2 regions of the Arthrobacter sp. WCS2018Hpa-7 genome follow, and region 1 is predicted to be linked to the other one. Evidence: riboswitches for the same ligand, from Rfam matches in the RefSeq annotation. Region 1 holds a riboswitch; the other holds the start of a gene.
What was found. Region 1 has a riboswitch for cyclic di-AMP ahead of RQH14_RS01325 (hypothetical protein). Riboswitches for the same ligand answer to the same signal wherever they lie in the genome.
Positions count from the first base shown of each region.

Region 2: linked by a shared signal. The riboswitch ahead of RQH14_RS16100 (hypothetical protein) and the one ahead of RQH14_RS01325 (hypothetical protein) in region 1 are both predicted to bind cyclic di-AMP.

Region 1 covers NZ_JAVTJB010000001.1:279,093-284,589, reverse strand. Annotated here, with positions in the region: gene hutG (formimidoylglutamase) at 1-750, opposite strand, end outside; gene RQH14_RS01335 (NCS2 family permease) at 908-2,350, opposite strand; gene RQH14_RS01330 (copper resistance protein CopC) at 2,465-3,112, shown strand; cyclic di-AMP (ydaO/yuaA leader) riboswitch at 3,263-3,455, shown strand; gene RQH14_RS01325 (hypothetical protein) at 3,459-4,241, shown strand; gene RQH14_RS01320 (FAD-binding protein) at 4,417-5,109, opposite strand.
Region 2 covers NZ_JAVTJB010000015.1:107,209-112,705, reverse strand. Annotated here, with positions in the region: gene RQH14_RS16110 (response regulator transcription factor) at 1-465, shown strand, start outside; gene RQH14_RS16105 (HAMP domain-containing sensor histidine kinase) at 469-1,962, shown strand; cyclic di-AMP (ydaO/yuaA leader) riboswitch at 2,071-2,258, shown strand; gene RQH14_RS16100 (hypothetical protein) at 2,262-3,104, shown strand; gene RQH14_RS16095 (glycosyltransferase family 2 protein) at 3,275-4,288, shown strand; gene RQH14_RS16090 (aminotransferase class V-fold PLP-dependent enzyme) at 4,285-5,497, opposite strand, start outside.

The DNA.
Region 1 (5,497 bases):
CACATCGAGGTCGATGGTCAGGTACAACACGTCCACGCCTGCCAGGAAATCGGCAACAAAAATCTCCACTGCCTCGGGGGTGCACAGCTCATCCAGCAGGTACTTCACTCCCACGCGATCGGCGGTATCGAAGAGGGTGCGCGTGTTGTTCGGCTCAGAAATTCCGACGACGGCGTACTGCAGTTCCCGCCCGGCGGCGGCTTCTGCGTGGGCCATCTGGAGGAACGGCGTACCCGAGCTCGGCGTGGGTTCGTCCCGCAGGTCGAAGTGGGCATCAAGGTTCAGGACACCCAGCCGTTTTCCGCTAACCACGTCAGAACCGGCCACGCCAAGGTAACTGGCAAACGCGGTCTCGTGGCCGCCGCCGAGCACCACGGTGAGGTTTCCGGCGTCGAGCAGTCCCGAAATGGCGAGTCCGGCGCGCTCTTGGCCCGCTTCCAGTGAGTCGTCCTCCACCACCACATCACCGGCGTCGAACACGTCACGGTCAAGGTGGAACGCCAGCGGACCCAGCGCCGTGCGGATGGCGGCCGGCGCCGCAGCAGCACCCACTCGGCCTTTGTTGCGCAGGACTCCGGCATCGCTGCAAAAACCAAGCACGACGGCGGGACGCGAGGCCGTTGCGGGAACGGACGACGTCAGGGGTGCTATCGCCTGCCACCAGCGGCGGTGTTCGGTTCCGTCTCCGTCAAAGCGGCCCGTCCAAGGGGTGGGGCTGACGTCTACGGCAAGGGTGCTGCTGGTTTCCATGCTTCAAGCACACCCGACGCGGGGTCCAAAAACCAGCTGTCTCACCGGGTGGGTGTCTGAAACCCCGGACGACCACTCCCCGGAGACGCCTCGAGACGGCATTTAATGACAATGTTCTCGCCAAACACTGTCATTAAATGCCGTCTCGGCGAAGGGCCTACTTGACCCCCAGCAATTCCTCCACGGTTCCAATGCCGAAGAACAGCAGGAACGCAGCGGCCACAGCCCACATGAGCGGGTGGACTTCGCGGGCGCGGCCCTGGAAAGTGCGGATGAGGACGTAGGAGATGAAGCCGGCGCCGAGACCGTTGGCGATCGAGTACGTGAACGGCATGAGGGAGATGGTCAGGAACGCGGGAATGCCGACGCCCCAGTCCTGCCAATCGATCTTGCCCACCTGGGAAACCATCATGAAGCCCACAACCACCAAGGCCGGGGCCACGGCTTCGAAGGGGACAAGGTTGATCAGAGGCGTGAAGAACATGGCCACCAGGAACAGCACGCCGGTGACGATCGACGCCAGGCCGGTGCGGGCGCCTTCACCGATGCCGGCGCCGGACTCAACAAAGATCTGGTTGGAGGAAACCGAAGCGCCACCACCCACGATCGCGCCGAGGGCATCCACCTGCAGGACACGGTCCACGTTGGGGATGTTGCCGTCCTTGTCCACCGTCCCGGCCTCGTTGGCCAGGCCCACCATGGTGCCCATGGCGTCGAAGAAGATGCTCAGGAGGATCACGAATGCCAGCAGGGCCGCTGCGATGAACCCGAGATGCTCAAAGGCGCCGAACGGGTTGGCTTTGCCGATAAGGGACAGATCCGGGGCGCCCCACTCTGAGAGTGTGGGAGCCACGAGCGACCAGCCGCGCGGGTTGACGTTCTTGCCGTCGAAGCTGGGGCCGATGTGGAGGGTGAATTCAAGGATGGCGGCCAGTGCCGTGGAGACCACGATACCGATGAGGATGGCGCCGCGGACCTTGCGGACCACCAAGGCGATGGTGAGGATGAGGCCCACTGCGAACACCAAGGTAGGCCAGCCCATCAGTTTGCCATCCACGCCCAGGCCCAAGGGAACCGTGGTGCCGGCGGCGTCGGGAATTCGGCGCACAAATCCCGCATTGACCAGCCCGATCAGCGCAATGAAGAGGCCGATACCTACAACGATCGCCGTTTTCAGGGCTTCCGGCACGGCCTTGAACACGGCCGTACGGAAACCGGTCAGCACCAGGATGAGCATGGTGACGCCGGAGAGCACCACGAGGCCCATCATGTCCGGCCAGGTGAGCTCCGGGTGCGAGGCGACTGTGACGGCAACGAAGGCGTTGACGCCCAGGCCGGTTGCCACGGCGAACGGGTGTTTGGCCCAAGCGCCCATGAGGATGGTCAGGATGCCCGCTACGAAGGCCGTGGTGGCTGCGACGGCCGTGAAACCGAGGGAGGCCCCACTGGAATCCGCCCCGGAGAGAATCAGCGGGTTCAGCACCACGATGTAGCTCATGGCGAAGAACGTTGCGAAGCCGCCACGAATTTCCCTGGAGTACGTGGATCCACGTTCAGTAATTTTGAAGTAGCGGTCTACTGCAGAACCTTGTTTAAGCATGAAGGACTCCGGGGATTGAGGGGAGTGTGCTCTCAAATCCTAAGCGGTCCGGTACGGGCCCTCCGGACGATTCGCCTAGTCTGTAAGGAAGCCAACACTAGGAGAAACCGCCCCATGCGTACCATCCGCCCGCTTCTGGCCGCCGTCGTCGCTGCTCTTGCCTTCGCGTCCGCCCTGCTGATTTCTGCGGCTCCCGCGTCCGCCCACGACGTCGCTGAATCCACGACGCCGGCCAATGGTACCGCCGTGACGCAGGTCCCGGCGTCGGTCTCCATCACGTTCAACAACCGACCGCTTGCCATCGGTTCCGGCGTGACGGTCACGGCAGGTGGCGAAAACTGGGCCGACGGCCCCGTTGAGATCATCGACAACCAGGCGGTCCAGAAGCTGCGCGAAGGCGCCCCGGGCGGCGAATACACAGTGGTCTGGCGCGTCGTCAGCAGCGATTCCCACCCCATTGAGGGCACCTTTACCTTCACGGCCACCGCAGGAAGCACGACGGCGGCCAACGGCTCGGCGGCAGCCTCGCCGTCCGCTTCAGCACCTTCAGCAGCAGTACCGACGGCGGGGACCGCAGCGCCGGGAACGGCTGCACCGGGAACCGGTAACAGCGAGCCAGCCGCGGATGCCTCCCAGCCCTTCCCGTGGAGCATTGTGGGCTTGGCGGTTGTTGCTGTCGGTCTCGTTATTTTTCTGGCTGTTACAGCGCGGAGGAAACTCGCTGCTTCGAACGACTCAGATGGCGATTCTCCCGCGGAATAACAGGGTTTTCTACGTAGCTGCGAAGATCTCGAAACGGTTACTGCGACACGCCGGAAGCGCGCTTCTCGTTACTTAAATGTGACTTCCGCGTGATCATCGCGTACGGTAGTACCTGTGCCTGTTCCACGTAACGGGCACTTCCGGCCTGATTGCCTAGCTCTGCCGCAGTCCGGAATCCGTTCGCAGACAAACCTTACGGCAGAGACGGGGAACCCATTTTAGGTCGCTTTCGAGCGTGCCTTGGGGTGAAGTCACGAAGCTTCCGCTGAACAGCGGGGGATAGTGGCCGGGTGACTCCCATCCGAATCCGACAGCTAACCTCGCAGGCATCGGGAGAGGCTCTTTCATGTCTTCACGCATTCTTCGCGGCCGTCGTAAGGCGGACAGCGTACGTCCTAATCCGTTCATCTCCATCTCCAAGGCAGTCGCCAGCAACGCTTCCGGCGCTGGCCGCCAGGCAGCTGTTATCGCAGCAGCCTCGGGCCTTGTGTTGACCGGCTCCATTGCAGCTCACGCTGCTGAAGCTCCGGTTCAGCGGGATTCCAGCCCGGCCACGGTCGCTGAGACCGTTTCAGCCGACGCTCCCACCCAGGTTGTTACCGCCCTGGCTACGGCTACCGTCAACTTCGAGCGCCCTGCTGTTGCTTCCGTAGCAGCTCCGGTTATCGAGAAGCCTGCTCCGGTTGCTCCGGCTCCCGTCGCCAAGAAGGCAGCAGTCACCACTGCCGCCGCAACGGCTCCTGTTGCCAAGGCTGCTGCTGCCGCTCCGGCCGCTGCTGCTCCTGCTCCCGCTGCTGCCCCGGCCGTGGGTGGCGTCAACGCTGCCATGGTTGCCTCGGCTTACGCCCAGATTGGCATCATGCAGGACTGCACCGCCATGGTGGAGCGCGCACTCGGGTCCGCAGGCATCCCCGTTGGTGACCTCGGCCCCATGCAGTTCATGAACTACGGCAAGGTTGTCAGCGACCCCCAGCCCGGTGACATGATCGTTCAGTCCGGCCACGTCGCCATCTTCATCGGCAACGGCCAGGCCATCAGCGGTGGCATCAACGGCAACCAGACGGGCATCCACCCGATCAGCTGGTTGACCGCTACGGGTCCCCTGACCTACGTACGCGCTGGCGCATAAGCCTCACGCTTCAGACCAAAGGCCGGTGTCTTTGAGGAATTAGTCCTCGAAGGCACCGGCCTTTGGCGTTAAGTAATGTGCGGAAAAGTTCAGAGGCAGGTGCGACGCCGGGATAGAGCGCGCCTCAGCTGTATAGCCCGACGGCCTTTGTCTGGAGTCGTCCGGGTTTGTTCTGCTAGGCGGTGGCGATGCTTGGCCCTGCGGTGAGGGCCACTTTGGACGATATCGCCTGGCCCACTGCCTTTGCCTGCCGAAGGACTTCCTTGGGTGTGGGCGTAATGAGTTCACCGACTCCTACAAGGTGCATCCCGACGGCCCGCATTGCAGCCACCAGGTTCTGCCCGATTGCAATGCCAAGTTCGGCCAGCATGCGGCGCAATTGGCTCTGCGCGCAGCGCGTGACCACAATGTGGTCCGCCAGAAGAACGCCGTTGGCAGTGTGGACGGCCCACTGGCGGCGGGTGGATTCAAGGGGGCCTGAGGCGTGGAGCCCAGTCCTGAGCCCGGCGGTGGTCATGCTGGCGGCCAGTCCGTAGCCGATCTGTTGGGAAGGGTCGGAGCCAAGGAAATCGAGGCGGACAGCCCGCGTGGTGCTGCGGACATCCAGGTGATGGCTTGCTGCATAGTTCCGCAGGTGGCGGAGGATCTCGTTGCGTTCCTGCATGGCTGCGGGGTCGGCTGCATCGCAGCGTTGAAGCATGCCTGTGTGGACTGACGGCCCGGTTGTGGACAACGCGCCAAACCCGTCCACCACTATGGAGCCCACGCCGTAGCGGCTGAGCTCACTGGCAACTGCCAAGCCGGACAGGCCGGCTCCGATGACCACGGTGGTGGTGCGTTCCGTGGCGGAATCAGGCGTGAGTGACACTGCTTGGTTCCTCCTTGACGTGTGTGCCGTTAGGCATCGCATGGGGTCGCGTCCGAGTTCCCCAAGCGGCCGCAATAAATGGCCGGAAAGTGCTGTGGAACACGTTTGCCGGCCATTCGGTGACTCGAACACTACCGAACTTTTTCTGCCATGGATAGCCTCCCGAGTCCGCGTGTTTGCGTTGTTCATCCCCAGTGCAAAATGCGCCCCCTGCAACCGAGCCCGGACCGTTATACACATAGCCAAAAGTCACCTTGATTCGGCGTTGACGACCGAGAATAGTGGGCATTGGGAGGAGGAATTTCCAGGTTTCTTCTGCCCCGGCCATTGACAACGGCGCCAGTAGGGAATCCGAGCCGGAGAACCTCTGGCAGAATGGCCGGAACAT
Region 2 (5,497 bases), on a different contig from region 1:
GAAGTTCCCGCGCTTTTCCTCACCGCCAAGGACGCTGTGCAGGACCGCATCGTTGGCCTGGCCGCCGGCGGCGACGACTACGTCACCAAACCCTTCAGCATGGAGGAAGTCCTCCTGCGCCTCCACCGCCTGGTCCAGCGTTCCGGCGTGGCCGCCATGGACACTGCCGAGCTGGTGGTGGGCGACCTCACCCTGAATGTTGACACCCGCGAAGTCACCCGTGCCGGGGAGGACATTCCCCTCACCGCCACCCAGTTCGAACTTCTGCGGTACCTCATGGAAAACCCCAAACGCGTGGTCAGCAAAGCCCAGATCCTGGACCGGGTGTGGGACTACGACTTCGGCGGACAGGCCAACATCGTAGAGCTCTACATCTCATACCTGCGCAAGAAGATCGAGGCCAACCATCCGCCGATGATCCACACCATCCGTGGCGCCGGCTACGTCATCAAACCCGCGGACTAGGCGTTGAGCACACTTTCAGGAGTGGCCAGGACGTCCGGTCGCAGCTGGCTCAACCCCTCCACCTGGCACTTGCGCACGCGGCTGGTCCTGGTGGCCATGGCCCTGCTGGTCGCCATCTGCGGGGCAGTGGGCGTGGTGAGCTACGCCTCCATGGACATGGTGTTCAACAGGCAGCTCGACAGGCAGCTGGAGCAGGCGTCCAGCCGCGCGAATGACTTCGGCAGGCCGCCGTCGAACTTTCCTGGATCCGGAAGGCCTGACCCGCTGGAGGCTCGCGGGCAGGCCGCTGGGACACTGAACGCCCGGATCGACGGCTCAACTGTGAGCAGCTCGGGCCTGATCGATGCCAGGGGCAATCGTGTGTCGCTCTCTACGGACGACGAGCAAGTGCTGTTGGCCCTCCCCAAGAACAGTGATCCGGCGGACCGATCCCTCTCCAACGGGGACTACCGGCTGGTGGCTGTCGAGACCGCCTATGGCGATGTGATCGTCACGGGCCTGCCGCTCGCGGACAAGCAAAGCGCCGAGGCCTCACTGGTGTGGACCATGGTGCTGGTTTCCCTGGGCGGTCTGGTCATCATCGGCCTCGCGGGAACAGTGATCATCCGGCGGACCATGCGGCCGTTGGAGCAGCTCTCCGAGGTAGCCACCAAAGTTTCGCGCCTTCCCCTCGACGCCGGTGAGGTGGCACTTGCTGTGCGCGTACCGCCGTCGGCCGCCCATCCCGGAACGGAAGTCGGCAGCGTTGGCCATGCCCTCAACCAGATGCTGAACAACGTCTCCAATGCCCTGGAAGCGCGCCAGGAAAGCGAGACCAAAGTGCGCCAGTTCGTCGCGGACGCGTCGCACGAACTCCGAACGCCGCTGACGGCCATCCGCGGTTACACCGAGCTGCTGAGGATGACCGAGAACTTCACCGATGACGGCCGAAAGTCGCTGTCACGCGTCCAGAGCCAGTCCGAACGGATGACCACCCTGGTGGAGGATCTGCTGCTCCTTGCCAGGCTGGATGAAGGCCAGCCGGTCAAGGTCACGGACGTGGACCTCACCCAGTTGGTGATCGAAACTGTCAGCGATGAGAAAGTCATGGCACCGGACCACATCTGGCAACTTCAACTGCCTGATGAGCCCGTCACGGTCCGGGGTGACGCTACGCAGCTGCACCAGGTCCTTGCCAATCTTCTCTCCAATGCCCGTAAACATACCGACTCCGGCACCACGGTGGTCACCGGCGTCATGCTCTCTGCCGATGGCAGCGCTGTGGTGACCGTGACGGACAACGGGCCCGGCATTCCAGAGGATTTCCAGGGCCGGATCTTCTCCCGCTTTGCCCGCGCCGATGCCGCGCGATCGGGGTCTGAGGGCACCTCCGGACTGGGCCTGTCGATCGTTGAATCCATCGTGGAAGCGCACGGCGGCACCGTGGAAGTGACCTCACGGCCGGGGCGCACGGAATTCGCCCTTCGACTCCCCGCTGTCGCCAACGAACAGATGTAACGAAGTCAGCAAGGCGACTCACCGGCGTCGTGATCTCTGTTACCTAAATGTGACTTCTGCGAATTCCTCCTGTACCGTCGAAAGGGTGGGTCGCCCCAACTGACCCGCATCCGGGATGCGCCGAGCTCTGCCACTTCCCGGAGTCCGTTCTTACTCCGAGGCAGAGACGGGGGACCCAGAGTCTCCGGGCCCAGGCATTTATGCCGGACCCTTGGGGTGAAGCCGCAGCGTGATGCGCGGCCGGATGACCTCATCCGAACCCGACAGCTAACTCCGCAGGCGCTGAGAGGTAATCACACATGTCTGAATTCAATGATCAGACGCGCCCTTCCGCGCGTCACCGCGATGAGCACAACGCACCGTTGACCAAGTCGCAGGCTGTCCTCAAGAACGCTGCCCGCCAGGGTAAGTCCGGCCACCGCATGTCGGTTGTTGCCGGTGTTGTAGCCGCTGCGCTGGGCGTTGCATCGCTCGGTACTGCTGCCAACGCCGCCCTGACCCTCCCCGAGGTAAGCCGCGTTGCAGAGACCCAGGCGAATGCCCAGGTCAGCAACAACAAGACAGCTGAAATCTCCGCTTCCTTGGATGCAGCCGCCGCAAAGGGCGCCGCTGACAGGGCTGCCGTGGACAAGGCCGCTGCCGAAAAGGCTGCAGCCGAGAAGGCCGCAGCGGACCAAGCCGCTGCTGAAAAAGCAGCCGCCGAGAAGGCCGCAGCCGACCAAGCCGCTGCTGAGAAGGCCGCCGCTGACGCTGCAGCCAAGCAAGCCGCCGACGCCGCTGCTGCCGCCGCCGCTGCCGAGGCCGCAGCTGCGGCCGCCGCCCCGAAGGCCGTGGACGACCCCGCCGCCGCCAAGGCCTACGCTGCCAGCATCCTTGGCAACTACGGCTGGAGCGCCAGCGAAATGACTGCGCTGAACACCCTGTGGGAGAAGGAATCCAACTGGAAGACCACCGCCACCAACGCTTCCAGCGGTGCTTACGGCATTGTCCAGTCGCTGCCGGCTACCAAAATGGCAACCGCGGGTGCTGACTGGCAGACCAACTACCAGACCCAGATCAAGTGGGGCCTGAACTACATCAAGGAACGCTACGGATCCCCGTCGGCCGCCCTGGGCTTCCACCTGGCAAACAACTGGTACTAAGCCAGACTGCTTGATCACCGCGCCGGTTCCCGCCGTTCGCACCAGTACCCACTGGAGCGGATGGCGGGAAACGGCGCGGTTTTCGCGTTTCACAGGTGCCGTCCATGGTTCACAGTGGGGTCACAGCTTCCACCTAAAGCCCTCTTAATCGGCGGGCCCATTCTGGAAACATGACGCTCACAGACCCATCTACCAGCGCTCCACCACGACGGTTCCCCTCGGCGCGCTTCGGTGGCGCGGCGTTAAGCACCACACAGCAGGGCCTTGCCCAAGCTGGGCCACAAACCCGATGCTCCCCCATTGACACCCGCGCTGCCGTCCCGGTCCTGGACGTCACCCTTCCCGTGTTCAATGAGGAAGACCGCCTGGAACAGAACCTGCGCAGGCTGCACGGACACCTTACAGACTCATTTCCGCATTCCTTCCGGATCACGGTGGCGGACAACTGCAGCACAGACAAAACCCTGAGGATCGCCGAGCGCTTGGCCCGCGAACTGCCTGAACTGACAGTGGTTCGATTCCAGCAAAGGGGTCGCGGGAACGCACTCCGCCATGTCTGGCAGTTCTCGCCATCACCTGTGCTCGCCTATATGGAAGCAGACCTTTCCACGGACTTGTCGGCCCTTGCTCCCCTTCTGGCACCGTTGCTCTCGGGCCATTCGGATCTCGCCGTCGGCACGCGGCTGGCACGGAGTTCGCAGGCGACCCGCAGTCCCCAGCGCGGATTCATCTCCCGCAGCTACAACTTCCTGCTGCACGTGGTTCTTGGGGCACGCTTTTCCGACGCCCAGTGCGGGTTCAAGGCCGTCCGCGCCGACGTCGCGCACCGCATCCTTCCACACACGACGGACGACGGCTGGTTCTTCGACACCGAACTCCTGGTGATCGCCGAACGCTGTGGTTTGCGCGTTCACGAAGTCCCCGTTGACTGGACCGACGATCCCACCTCAAGTGTCGACGTCGTACGCACCGCGCTTGCCGACCTGCGCGGCGTAGCGCGCCTGGGACGCGAACTGGGCAGGGGGCGGGTTCCTTTCACGGAGCTCCGCCGGGACATCGGCCGCATGCCTCCACCCACGGCGGCGTCCGCGGTGACAGGGCTGGTGGGACGTTTAGTTGGCTGGGCCGCGGCATCCGCTGCCGTGGTGTTCGTCGTCCTCCACGCGGCCCACGTGGTGGGCTAGGACTCCGGTTCAGCCTGCACCGCGCCGCGAACCGCGGCGATGGACGCAGCAACATCCCCTGCGTCCGTGGTCCAGTTACTCACCGAAATCCTGAGGATTTCGCGGCCACGCCACGAGGACCCGGACATCCACACCGCGCCCTCGGCCATCAACCGTTGCGTCACCCTGTGCGTCCGGTCATCACTGCCAAAGCTCACCGAGACCTGCGTGAACACGACGTCGTTGAGCACCTCGACTCCCGGGATCGCGGCGAGTCCTTCGGCCAAGGCACGGGCATTTGCAGCGAGCCGCTCCACCATGGAGATCACCCCGTTGCGGCCCAGTTGCCTCAGGGCTGCCCACACAGGGATGCCCCGGGCACGGCGGGACATTTCCGGGACCTTTTCGAAAGGATCCCCCGGTCCGGCATCCGTGGCAATGAGGTAACTCGTGTGGACACTGAAAGCACGCCTCAAAGCTTCCGGGCGGGCGACGATTGCCAAACCACAGTCATAGGGGACGTTCAAGGTCTTATGGGCGTCCGTGGCCCAGGAATCTGCTTCTTCCACTCCGGCCAGGCGGGCCCGCAGCGTCGGGCTGACGGCCGCCCACAAACCGAAGGCACCATCCACGTGCACCCAGGCTTCACGATCATGGGCCACCGCAATGGCTTCCTCCATGGGATCAAAGGCGCCGGAATGCAGATTACCCGCCTGCAGGCAGACCAGCGACGGTCCGGGTTGCTGGTCCATGGCCTCGGCAAGCGCGTCGGGGAGAATGCGTCCTTCCTCGTCGGCGTCTACGGGGACGCACGCCCCCAAGCCGAGATACCGCAACGCCAGATCCACTGCAGCGTGGCGCTCCCTGCCTGCAAAGGTAGTGATGCGAGGGGCGCCGGTCAGCCCCAGGGCCTCCAAGTCCCAGCCCGCCTCGTCCATCAGATACTGCCGCCCTGCCGCCAGCCCCACGAAATTAGCGGTGGTGGCGCCTGTGGTGAATCCGACGTCGGCACTTGCCGGAAGGTGGAGAAGGTCCAGCAGCCACGCGGCGGCAGACTCCTCGATGGCGGCCGCCGCCGGTGTGGCGAATCGAAGCCCCGCGTTTTGGTCCCACGCCGAAACAAGCCAATCTGCGGCCATGGCTGCGGGCAGGGTTCCGCCCATGACCCACCCAAAGAACCGTCCGGACTGGATTGCCATCAAGCCCGGCTCAGCCAGCGCTGCCAACTCA